Linked DNA regions of Prochlorococcus marinus str. MIT 9313. The protein of the gene in region 1 interacts with the protein of each later gene in a pairwise test. Links are inferred from orthologs where the notes say so. Each region holds a gene or a part of one and is shown on either strand. Other genes may lie near its edges.

Evidence for each region.
Region 2: the proteins of dnaA (region 1) and dnaB interact in binary tests that used the Escherichia coli proteins (3 or more experiments, as listed by UniProt). The link is inferred for Prochlorococcus marinus str. MIT 9313 from one-to-one orthologs.

The regions. Positions count from the first base shown.
Region 1 is NC_005071.1:1,274,297-1,282,270, reverse strand. What follows is about bases 2,944-5,807. They hold dnaA (chromosomal replication initiator protein DnaA), read left to right. Parts: upstream 2,944-3,608; coding sequence 3,609-5,006; downstream 5,007-5,807. Other genes in these bases: AKG35_RS06350 (class I SAM-dependent methyltransferase), read right to left, coding at 5,724-5,807; AKG35_RS06355 (peroxiredoxin), read left to right, coding at 5,082-5,654; AKG35_RS06365 (trypsin-like peptidase domain-containing protein), read right to left, coding at 2,944-3,509. Outside these bases: AKG35_RS06385 (ABC transporter ATP-binding protein), read left to right, coding at 1-255; AKG35_RS06380 (GNAT family N-acetyltransferase), read left to right, coding at 356-856; AKG35_RS06375 (TIGR04283 family arsenosugar biosynthesis glycosyltransferase), read right to left, coding at 860-1,576; AKG35_RS06370 (TIGR04282 family arsenosugar biosynthesis glycosyltransferase), read right to left, coding at 1,686-2,348; more of AKG35_RS06365, read right to left, coding at 2,355-2,943; more of AKG35_RS06350, read right to left, coding at 5,808-6,554; AKG35_RS06345 (2Fe-2S iron-sulfur cluster binding domain-containing protein), read right to left, coding at 7,086-7,331; AKG35_RS06340 (cobyric acid synthase), read right to left, coding at 7,328-7,974. UniProt on the Escherichia coli protein: Plays an essential in the initiation and regulation of chromosomal replication. Binds in an ATP-dependent fashion to the origin of replication (oriC) to initiate formation of the DNA replication initiation complex once per cell cycle.
Region 2 is NC_005071.1:2,301,632-2,304,490, reverse strand. It holds dnaB (replicative DNA helicase), read right to left. Parts: upstream 2,210-2,859; coding sequence 791-2,209; downstream 1-790. Other genes in the region: AKG35_RS11585 (acyl-CoA desaturase), read right to left, coding at 2,774-2,859; rplI (50S ribosomal protein L9), read right to left, coding at 2,272-2,730; mnmG (tRNA uridine-5-carboxymethylaminomethyl(34) synthesis enzyme MnmG), read right to left, coding at 1-739. UniProt on the Escherichia coli protein: The main replicative DNA helicase, it participates in initiation and elongation during chromosome replication. Travels ahead of the DNA replisome, separating dsDNA into templates for DNA synthesis.

The DNA.
Region 1 (7,974 bases):
GTAATGGATGAGGCGACCGCTTTCATGGACCCTTCTACGGAAGCGACATTGCAAAGGGATCTAGATCGCTTGCTTGAACGTCGTACCGCGGTTGTTATTGCCCATCGCTTGGCCACTGTGGAAGCAGCCGATCGAATTATGGTGCTTCGGCGGGGCAAGCTGATTGAGCAGGGAACCCACCTTGAGCTTCGTGCCAAGGGAGGCCTTTATTCTCAGTTAGCGGAACTACAGGAAAGGGGACTGGCGAAACTTTGAATTTAGTTTTTGCTTTCAGTGATTGGATCTTGATTTCAGCTTCACGCTTAATGGTTATGGGCCTTGGTGAAGCAGGATCAAGACAGTTGAGCACTGCCGTGTGATCAGCTCCTCTTCGCTAACGCCGGAGGTTCTTGAGCAGGCCTATGGGCATCGAGCACGAGAGTGCCCGTCTTCGAATGAGCAGATCAACCTTGTCTTCAGTCAAGACCGTTCATTCGATCTTGTTGAGCTTGAACAATTGCTGGAGGCTGTGGGTTGGAGTCGCCGGCCGATGCGTCGAGTGCGTCTTGCACTTGATCACACGCTCTTGAAAGTGGGCCTTTGGCGCCATGATCCCCTGTTCCCTCGTTTGGTTGGTTTTGCTCGATGTACAGGTGATGGAGTTCTTGAAGCCACAGTGTGGGATGTAGCTATTCACCCCATTTATCAGGGGGTGGGATTGGGTAAGCATCTAATGGATTACACCCTTGAATCTCTTAAGGAGATGGGTGTTAAACGAGTCACGCTCTTTGCTGATCCAGGTGTTGTCGATTTCTATGAGCGACAGGGTTGGACGCTGGAGCCTGATGGCCACAAATGTGCTTTCTGGTATGCCTAAGGATTATTGGTAATAGTCTTTTGACAGCTGCTTGGCTGCCTCTCCTCTGCGCCAGCGTCTACGCAATTGGGCGTTTTGCCAGGCTTGATTGAGTAGACCTAGCCGTTGCAAACGGCGGCCATCGGTGTACAGGGGTAATCCCAGGCTTAGCAACTTGACTTGGCAAGAGAGTCGCTGCACCAAATCGAGATCTTCCATCAAAGGGATGGGTTTGTATCCCCCGATGTGTTGGTAGAGCCTTTTGCTGATGAGCAAGCCTTGATCGCCATAGGGCCTTTGCAGCCAATGACTGCGAAGGGCCACAGCTAGTTCCATTAGACGAAGTTTTGTTCCCTTTCCTTGGATTTTGTAGTCGAAAAACCAAGCATTCAGCTCTCCTGCTGACTGAGTAATCACTGCTTCAACGACAGCGGGCCATTGGGGGGGGAGTCGGCTGTCGGCATGCAGGAACATCAGCCAAGTTCCTTTGGCATGGCATGCTCCATGGCTGAGCTGAGCACCCCGATTGGGATTGGCTACTCGCAGTACATGAGCTCCTGTGAGTTGGGCAGCGAGTTCTGTGTCATCACAGCTGCCAGCATCAACGATCCAAAGGTCAAGGGGTGTCGGCCAGCGTTGGAGATCAGCCAAGAGCAGTGGTAGACGGCTGGCTTCATTGAGGCTCGGCACAATCACGCTGAGGTGATGTCCCACCTCACTTAGAGCTGAGATGTTGCTCATTGATGAGAAGTTTTGAGCGGCATTGCTTCCTTTTTGAAAGAGGTCATCTTGTTCTTTCTCGACCCGTTTTTCTTGCCTTAAACGAGTTGTTTCCTGGTTCAAATCCTTGTCATATCAATCTTTCCTCGCATGCTTGCCATGGTGAAAGATCTTCAAGGCAATCGAGATCGTTTTGTTGACCAAGTAAGCAAGGCCTTACTCCTGCATCCGCTGCTTTCTGCAGTGTGACTTGCTTCACTTGATTGCTACCCCAAGGAATGCCGCAGAAGGGCCAGCGTGTCACGGGCTTTACCAAGCGCCCTGAGAGTCCAAGTAACCAATAGCCCCCATCAGTAGCGGGTCCAAGTACGAACTCATGCTCTTGCAAAGCTTCTAGGGCCTGAAGCAGATCACGATCACAGAGATTTGGCAGGTCTGTGCCGATCAGCAATGTGGTGCGGCCCATTGTGATTTGTGGATGGTGTCGTTGCTGCACTCGCAAAACCTGTCGACGCATCCGTTCACCCAGGCTTCCCTTGCCTTGAAGCTCCACTGTGCTCACACCTTGATCGTGTGCCCAGCGCTTGGCTGCCTTGGGAGCGAGGCCAGTGATCGCGAATTGCAGCTCGACCAGGCCTCTATTGGCCAGATGATTGGCCACGCGCAGAGTGTGTTTGGTAAGCCTGGCCTGGATTGATGCTGCACGCACTATTCCAAGAGTGTCGGCCAGTCTTCGTTTGCATCTGCCTGCTGCCGGCCAGCGGGCCATCACCACCAGTGCAGGTTTTGCCATTTCAATTCACCCCTGCCGGGGTAGCTCTGCTGGTTTGACGATTAATTCGATCGTCTTGTTGTTTCGTTCAAGGGTGAGCGGCATGGGCTTGCCAACCTCCCCACGATCAACGGCAAGTTGTACTTGTGAAGGGTCGCGGACGACCTCACCATTGACTTCACGAATTAAGTCGCATTGGCGCACGCCGGCTTTGTCTGCAGGGCTGCGAGACATCACTTCAACAACGAGAACAGCATTAACTTCAGGTACTTGGCATGCCCCTCCTGTTGCGTTGATTTCTTTGGCTAGTTGGGGGGTAAGGCTCTGCAGCCTTACCCCGATATAGGGATGAGAAGCTTGCCCTCTCCCCACGATTTGTTGGGCAATTCGTTTGGCCAGGTTGATCGGTACTGCAAAACTCAGCCCGCCTCCCGGCGCAACTTTGATGGCAGTATTGATTCCGATCACCTGTCCTGAGGCATTGATGAGTGGTCCTCCGCTATTGCCAGGGTTTACGGCGGCGTCCGTTTGGATGTAAGGAACTCGTTGCCCCCCCCCTAAGGCGTTGGTGCGGTCGACGGAGCTGATGATGCCTGCAGTAACGGTGTTGTTGAGTCCAAGAGGATTGCCGATCGCGATTGCCCATTGCCCAGGCTTGATGTTGTTGGAATTGCCGAGTGGGGCTACTGGAAGTTTCTTCGCTACGACTTTGACCACGGCTACATCTGTAAGGGGATCACCACCAAGCACTTTGCCGCTGTAACTGCGTCCATCTGGAAGGGTTACTGATACCCGTTCTGCCCCATCAACCACATGAGCATTGGTGAAGATCAGCCCGTCAGAGCGTGTGATGAAACCTGACCCTTGGCCGGCTTGCCGTTGGATGGGAGGTCCGCCGCCGAAAAAGTTGCCAAGGGGGTTTGCGATCCGTTTCACCGTGTCGATGCGCACCACTGCCGGACCAACTTGTTCCACCGCAATCACGATCACATTGGTGCCAGGCTGCAGAGGCGCTGACTTGGGTGGATCACTGACGACAGGGGTGTTGTCTGGACTTGTCTTAGAACCAATGCCGATGCGTTGACGTAACCCTTCGTTGCAGCCACTTAGGTTGATGCTGATGAGGATCAAGCCAAGCCATCTGAGCGGATGCAGCCTGTGGGCAGATAGGGCAAGGGTCATGACAAACGCAGGTGCCAGGGAACGAGAACATCAGGGTCTTATTAAAGACGGCTTGCTCGATAGAAGTTGCGTAGATTCAGCCATCGCAGAGGAAAGGATGTGGTGATAACGGGCAATGAGCTGTGGTCCAAGGTGCAGCAGGCCCTTCAGCACAATCTCAGCAAACCTACGTTTGAGACATGGATTCGTCCTGCCATTTGTAGTGGTTTTCGGGACGGGGAGTTGACTCTGATTGCTCCAAATAGCTTTGCAAGTAACTGGCTTCGCAAGAATTACGTTCAGACAATCGAGGCGGCTGCGGCCAAGATTTACGGCCAGTCAGTGAGGGTGTCTGTTCAGGCTCAGGAGGAAGACTCTGCTGAGAGGGTGTTACCACCAATGACATCGGCTTCCATCCCTTCACCTTTGCCTACTGCAGAAACAACCACTGCCTCTGTAGCCCCTTCTAGTGGCCCTCGGCGGATTCTTCCAGGCCTGAACCTGCGCTATGTCTTCAATCGGTTCGTCGTGGGGCCGAACAGTCGCATGGCCCATGCTGCTGCGCTAGCCGTTGCAGAAGCTCCTGGGCGAGAGTTCAATCCTTTATTCATTTGCGGCGGTGTTGGCCTAGGCAAGACTCATCTGATGCAGGCTATTGGTCACTACAGGCTTGAGATCAATCCCGAAGCAAAGGTGGCTTATGTTTCTACAGAGACCTTCACGAATGACTTAATTCAAGCTATTCGGAAGGATGGTATGCAAGCTTTCCGAGATCGATATCGTGCCACTGATTTGATTTTGGTTGACGATATTCAGTTTATTGAAGGCAAGGAATACACCCAGGAAGAGTTCTTTCATACCTTTAATGCTCTCCATGAAGCAGGTAGGCAGATTGTGATCGCTAGTGATAGACCTCCAAGTCAGATTCCAAAGCTTCAAGAACGCCTAATCTCTCGATTCTCTATGGGCTTGATCGCTGATATTCAGTCGCCTGACCTTGAGACTCGCATGGCAATTTTGCAGAAGAAGGCGGAACAGGAACGCATGATGCTGCCTCGCGATTTAATTCAGTACATCGCTGGGCGCTTCACCTCCAATATCCGTGAACTTGAGGGGGCTTTGACCAGGGCAGTTGCCTTTGCTTCGATCACGGGGCTGCCGATGACAGTTGAATCGGTAGCGCCAATGCTTGACCCTAATGGTCAAGGTGTGGACGTTACCCCACAACAAGTGATTGATAAGGTCTCTGAGGTTTTTGACGTGACTCCTCAAGACATGCGTAGTAGCAGTCGAAGGCGGGCCGTTAGCCATGCTCGGCAGGTGGGCATGTACCTGATGCGTCAGGGCACGGATTTGAGCTTGCCTCGCATCGGTGAGACTTTTGGGGGAAAGGACCACACCACAGTGATGTATGCCATCGAGCAAGTGGAGAAAAGGTTGTCCAGTGATCCTCAGTTGGCTAGTCAGGTTCGGCGTGTGAGAGATCTGCTGCAGATCGATTCACGCCGTCGGCGATAGGTTTCAACAATTTGATTATTTGACAAGATTAGATGAGGTGTATGAGATTTTGTTTGCATCAACATCAGCCTTGCAATGCCTTTCCCTCAAAACGTTCCAGATGTCACCTTCAAGACTCGCGTGCGCGATGAATCTGTGCCCGGGTCTAATCCATTCCGCTGGCAAGACCTGACTAGTGCTGAAATCTTTAAGGGGCGCAAGGTGGTGGTGTTAGCCCTGCCAGGAGCTTTTACGCCTACGTGCTCATCCAATCATTTGCCACGTTATGAGGAGTTGCATGCAGAACTTGTTGCCCAAGGTGTTGATCAGATTGTCTGTCTTTCAGTGAATGATGCTTTTGTAATGTTCCAGTGGAGCAAACATTTGGGTACCAAGAATATCTTTATGCTCCCTGATGGGAATGGAGAGTTCACTCGTAAAATGGGCATGCTTGTTGAGAAATCCAACCTAGGTTTTGGTTTGCGTTCCTGGCGCTATTCGATGCTAGTGAATGATTGTAATATTGAAAAGATGTTTGTTGAGCCTGGCTTTAGTGATAATGCTGATGGTGACCCGTTTGAGGTCTCAGATGCTGATACGATGCTTGCTTACATGAAGGGTGTGCAATCGGCTGGTGTTAGTTCCCCGTGCCGTGAGTTTCAGGGTTAAACCCTTCACTTCTCACACTCTTGCCTGTTCATTAAATATAAAACTGATTATCTGTTTTCCTGCTTCACTCTATATCTTACGTAACAAGTAGCAATCCTCTTCTAGGACTGAGTCTTTATCGACAAGCTCTTTGACTTTGTCAAGTTGCTTTGAGAGGCTGATGTAATTTGCTTGATCGATCAATTTGTAGCCTAAGAGATTCTCGTGGAATGTTTCGCTGAGTGTATTGGGGGAAAAGTGTCCTATCCCGTAGCCTTTCTCGCTGAATTTCCTTAGCCTTTGAAACATTGCCTTAGAAGTTTCGCTTGGTTTGAATGCATTCAGTGCGAGAAGACTTCCGGCTATTTGTGTTTGCTGTAGATGTTTAAAAAGTGAATTGACTGAGTCTTGCGAAAGCCAGTATAAAAGCCCTTCCATGAGGATAAATGATTGGCGTGATCCTATCCATTGGCTTAATGAGTCGAATAGTTTTTTGTTTTCTCTGCTGTTGTTGAGGTCTGTTGTACAGAGGAATAGAATGTCTCTTTCTGGGAGCTGCTGAGAGGATTGAAGCTTCTGTATTCTTTGCTGCTTTGACTTGATCAGGTTGGGCTTGTCTACTTCGCAGGATGCTATGGGAGTGTTGATTAGATAGGGGTAATTGGTGAACCCGGCGCCAATATTGATAAACACTCCATTTGTTGCTTGAATGTGGAACTCTCGAAGCCTTTCTAGAAAAAATCGATGTCTGAGGCAGTGGGCAATATCTTCGGATTCACCTACCTCCTTCAGGTATCGATTCGCAAGCTTCTCAGCTGGTTTGGTGACCCATAAATGTGCAAAGTTGTCGAGGCTAATGTTGGTATATTTTGCCCTAAAGCAATTAACCACATGCGCTGAGGCATCTACTCCAGGAAGCACGTTCTTTTGTTTGTTGCAATCACTTTAGCGAGCTGTTGATCTTTCATGGCATCAGAGTCATCAAGAGATGCTTGAGGAAGGAGAGTCTATGGACAGCGCAGCTTGCTGATTAGCAGGCTCAAAAGTAGAGCGGCTGCTCGATGCCCTTTTAAAAGTGTTTACCAAGGATTCAATCCGACAAGAGGTGGCTTAAGCAGGCTTGAGGGGCTGCCTCCTACAACGTCGCCATGCCAGCAAGCTTGGAGGCCTAGACATGGCAGGAGTCGATGTAGGCAATGCCGATGTCACAACTAGAGAGAATTGCTTTCAAAGTGGCCACCAAGCCAGGCTGTCTCTAAGAAAAAACCCATGAGTAGAAATGGGCTTGCATCAGAAATAATCAGTAGCGCAGGCATTAATTGCTGCTTGCTGACTATTAGTCGCTGCATTTATTTCTCCCGGTAGAAAGTCATCAGTGCTAAACCCCCGTTGCTTCCTGCAAAAGCTGTAAGGCAAATGCTGTTTAAAAAGGATTGATAGCTCTGCGATAGATCACCAGAAAGGATCATCGGCGAACTCCACCTTGAGTTGGCATGACTTCGTTCTGGGAACGATGGCGATGCAGGCTCTCACCACTTCTCCATTCACTTCAATCTCACAAGCACCACAGCTCCCTTGTAAGCAGCCTGTGGGAATGATGATTCCTGCGTCTCGAGCAACCTGGAGCCAATCAATCCCTGGTTCTGTATGGGATCTTGTGCCATTGGGCCATTGAATCTCAATCTTAGAGATCGTCATGTTCCCAGCAGTGGGTTGATGTTGACATGTTCTTCGAAAACATCGGCGAGACGATTGAGTAGTTGTTCTCTTTGTTGCTCATGGTTGGATATATCGGTCGGCAAGTCTGCTAAACCCTTTTGCTTCCGTATCAGATTGAGCCACAGCCTTCGCCAGCGACCATTCTCGAAAATCCCGTGCAGGTAAGTTCCCGCGACTTGGCCGCAGCTCTCATTTTTACTGACCCAACCCATTGAGGGATCGTCAGCCATAGGGAGGACAGACTCATGGCTCCCTTGAATGAGTTGGCTATTGCCATGGTGTAATTCAAACCCCTTCACCTTGGCATTGTCTGGCCACTGGGTAATCCTTTGGCATTGACTTAGAGCCTTGTTGCGTTTGAAAACGGTATCTAGAGGCAGCAGATTGAGTCCTGCCATGCTGCTTGATGGGTCTGTTGTTGTGACGCCTTCCAGACCTAGGGGATCTGCCAGAGTTCGCCCAAGCATTTGCATGCCGCCACAGATGCCAAACACATGCCCGCCGCTTTGGGCGTAGGTTTGCAACTGGCTTCCTAAACCACTGCGGTTTAGCGAATTTAGATCGCGCAGTGTCTGCTTGCTGCCGGGAATGATGACAGCATCTGGCATCCCGAGGAATGTGC
Region 2 (2,859 bases), 1.0 Mb from region 1 along the record:
AGAAGCGATCAGCGGCATCGCTGGGTTGCTCTTCCAGTTGATCGAGAGCAATGCTGCGTCGATCGACTCTGGCCGGAGTGCCTGTCTTGAGGCGATTGGTTTGGAAGCCAAGTGACTCGAGGGCTTCGGTGAGCCCTTCTGCGGCTTGCTCGCCGGCACGACCTGCCGGCATGGATTGATTGCCAACCCAGATCTGACCACCAAGGAACGTGCCGGTGGTTAGCACGACGGCTTGGGCCCGATAAATACTGCCGAAATAGGTCCGTACGCCTGTGATTTGTGCTGCATGTCCTTGAGCTGGCTCCCAGTGCTCCCCGCCACCCGATGGATCACCTTTGACTTCGAGGCCAGTCACCATCGCTTCTCTTAGAGAGAGGTTGGCTGTTTGTTGAAGCAACTGCAGCATTTGGCGTGAATAGAGGCGTTTGTCGGTCTGGGCGCGTAAGGCCCAGACCGCAGGGCCGCGGCTTGCATTCAGCACACGTTTTTGCAGCGCCGTCGCATCGGCCAGGCGTCCGATGACCCCCCCAAGGGCATCGACTTCATGCACGAGTTGACTCTTGGCTGGCCCTCCCACTGCGGGATTACACGGTTGCCAGGCAATCCGATCGAGGTTGAGGGTGAATAAAGCTGTACTTAGGCCTAAGCGCGCTGCCGTAATCGCGGCTTCACAACCGGCGTGCCCACCGCCGACGATGATGACGTCGAAGTGTTCGGTTGGGGGAGCACTGAAGGGCATGGGGCCCGTGACGTTCTAGAGAACAGTAGAAATCATCAATGTATTGCTGCTTTAGGCCGCCAGGTTGCGGAACCGTGTGAATTGAGGCTCGAACAGTAGTTTTACTGTGCCGACAGGGCCGTTGCGGTGCTTGGTCACGATGACTTCGGTGATGCCGCGGTCGGGGGTTTCTGGGTTGTAGTACTCGTCGCGGTAGATCATCAGCACCAGGTCAGCGTCCTGTTCGATTGAGCCTGACTCGCGCAGGTCGCTGAGCATTGGGCGTTTGTTGGTGCGGGATTCCACCCCACGGCTGAGCTGTGATAAGGCAATCACAGGTACGTTCAGTTCCCTGGCCATGCCCTTAAGGCCGCGGGTAATCCGGGAGAGTTCCTGAACACGGTTATCAGGCGTGGAGCCCTCCATCAGTTGTAGGTAGTCGATCACGATGAGTCCGAGTTCTTTGCCTTGTTCGGCCATGAGCCGCCTGGAGAGAGAACGCATCTCCAGGACGCCTGAATTGGGTTTGTCATCGATGTAGATCGGTAGCTGGCCAAGGGTGTTGATGCCCTGGCCCAGAAGAGGCCACTCTTCCTGCCGTAAACGGCCTGTTCTCAGTCGACTGCTCTCAATGCCAACCTCCATTGAAAGGAGGCGATAGGTGAGTTGTTCCTTGCTCATCTCCAGGCTGAACAAGCACACAGGCAGGTTGTGGAGTTGAGCAACGTTTTTGGTCAGATTGAGCACCATGGAGGTTTTGCCCATGGCTGGGCGGCCAGCCACGATGATCAGGTCACTGCGCTGCAGACCCTGGGTCATGGCATCGAGGTCGTAGAAGTTCACAGGGATGCCTGCGACGGACGTACCTAGTGAGCGGCTTTCGATCTCGTTGAAGGTGCTGGTAAGGATTTCTGCTGTGGGGGTGAGACCTTTGGATGGCTTTTCCTGGCTGATCGCAAAAATTGTTTGTTCTGCTTTGTCGAGAACCTGTTCCATCGGTAGGCCCTGGTCAAAGCCGAGTTGAATCACTTCGTTGCCTGAGCGAATCAACTGTCGCCGTAGGAATTTGTCCATCACCAAACGGGCCACTTGCTCGATTGATGCAGTGGAGGCAACGCGCTCTACAAGTTCGATCAGACGGTTGCTGCCACCTACCTTCTCCAGGGACCCTGTGTCGGCCAACCAGGCGCTCATTGCTGTGAGGTCGGTGGGTTTGCCCTGGCTGTGAAGCATCAGGGCTGTGCGGAAGATCTCTCGATGGGCGTTGAGATAAAAAGCCTCAGGTTGGAGCACATCGACCACTCTGCCGATGGCATCAGGATCAAGAAGGATGCCTCCTAGAACAGCTTCCTCTGCCTCCAGATTTTGAGGAGGCACGGAGTCTGGCAGGGCTTCAAAGCTCGGTTCTCGAGATGTAGAAGAGGCTTTCCTGAAGGGACGGGACCCCTCTGCGGCGGTATCGCCGTTGTTTGGCAGGGGGGCGCTCACCATGGATGAGGAGCTGACGTTATAAGGAGACCTACTTTGGCTTGTTTTGTAAGCCTTGCCAGCAATCAGTAGCTGACGACTTCGAGGTTGATTTCGGCGTTGACTTCATTGTGCAGTTTCACTTGCACCTTGTAGCTACCGGTTCGGTGAATTTCCGGAACGATGATATTGCGTCGGTCGATCTCCTTCTTTGTGGCTGTTTCGATTGCTTCAGCGACATCACCATTGGTGACTGTGCCGAACAAGACGTCGTCTTCGCCGGTTTGCTTTTTAACGGTGAAACGCCCGATTGTGACCAGTGCGGTTTGGAAGTCCAGGGCTTCCTGCTTGATTGCCGCCTGATGCTCGGCCTGCTTGGCACGTCTGTGACCGACCTGTTTCATCACGGCTGGGGTCACAGGGACAGCCTTGCCGAAGGGAAGCAGGAAGTTGCGGGCATAACCAGGAGCAACCTCAACTAGGTCGCCGTCCTTGCCGAGGCTGAGGACGTCTTCGTTCAGGACGACTTGTACGCGCTTGGCCATGGCGATAAGAAGACGGACGACGACTGTTTAGCGATCGACAACCTTACGATGTGATCGGTAGCCGGATCTTGCGAGCCAAGCCTAGGGCTCGCATGAGGCGGATGTGCTGCCAGGTGAGGTCGATCTGAC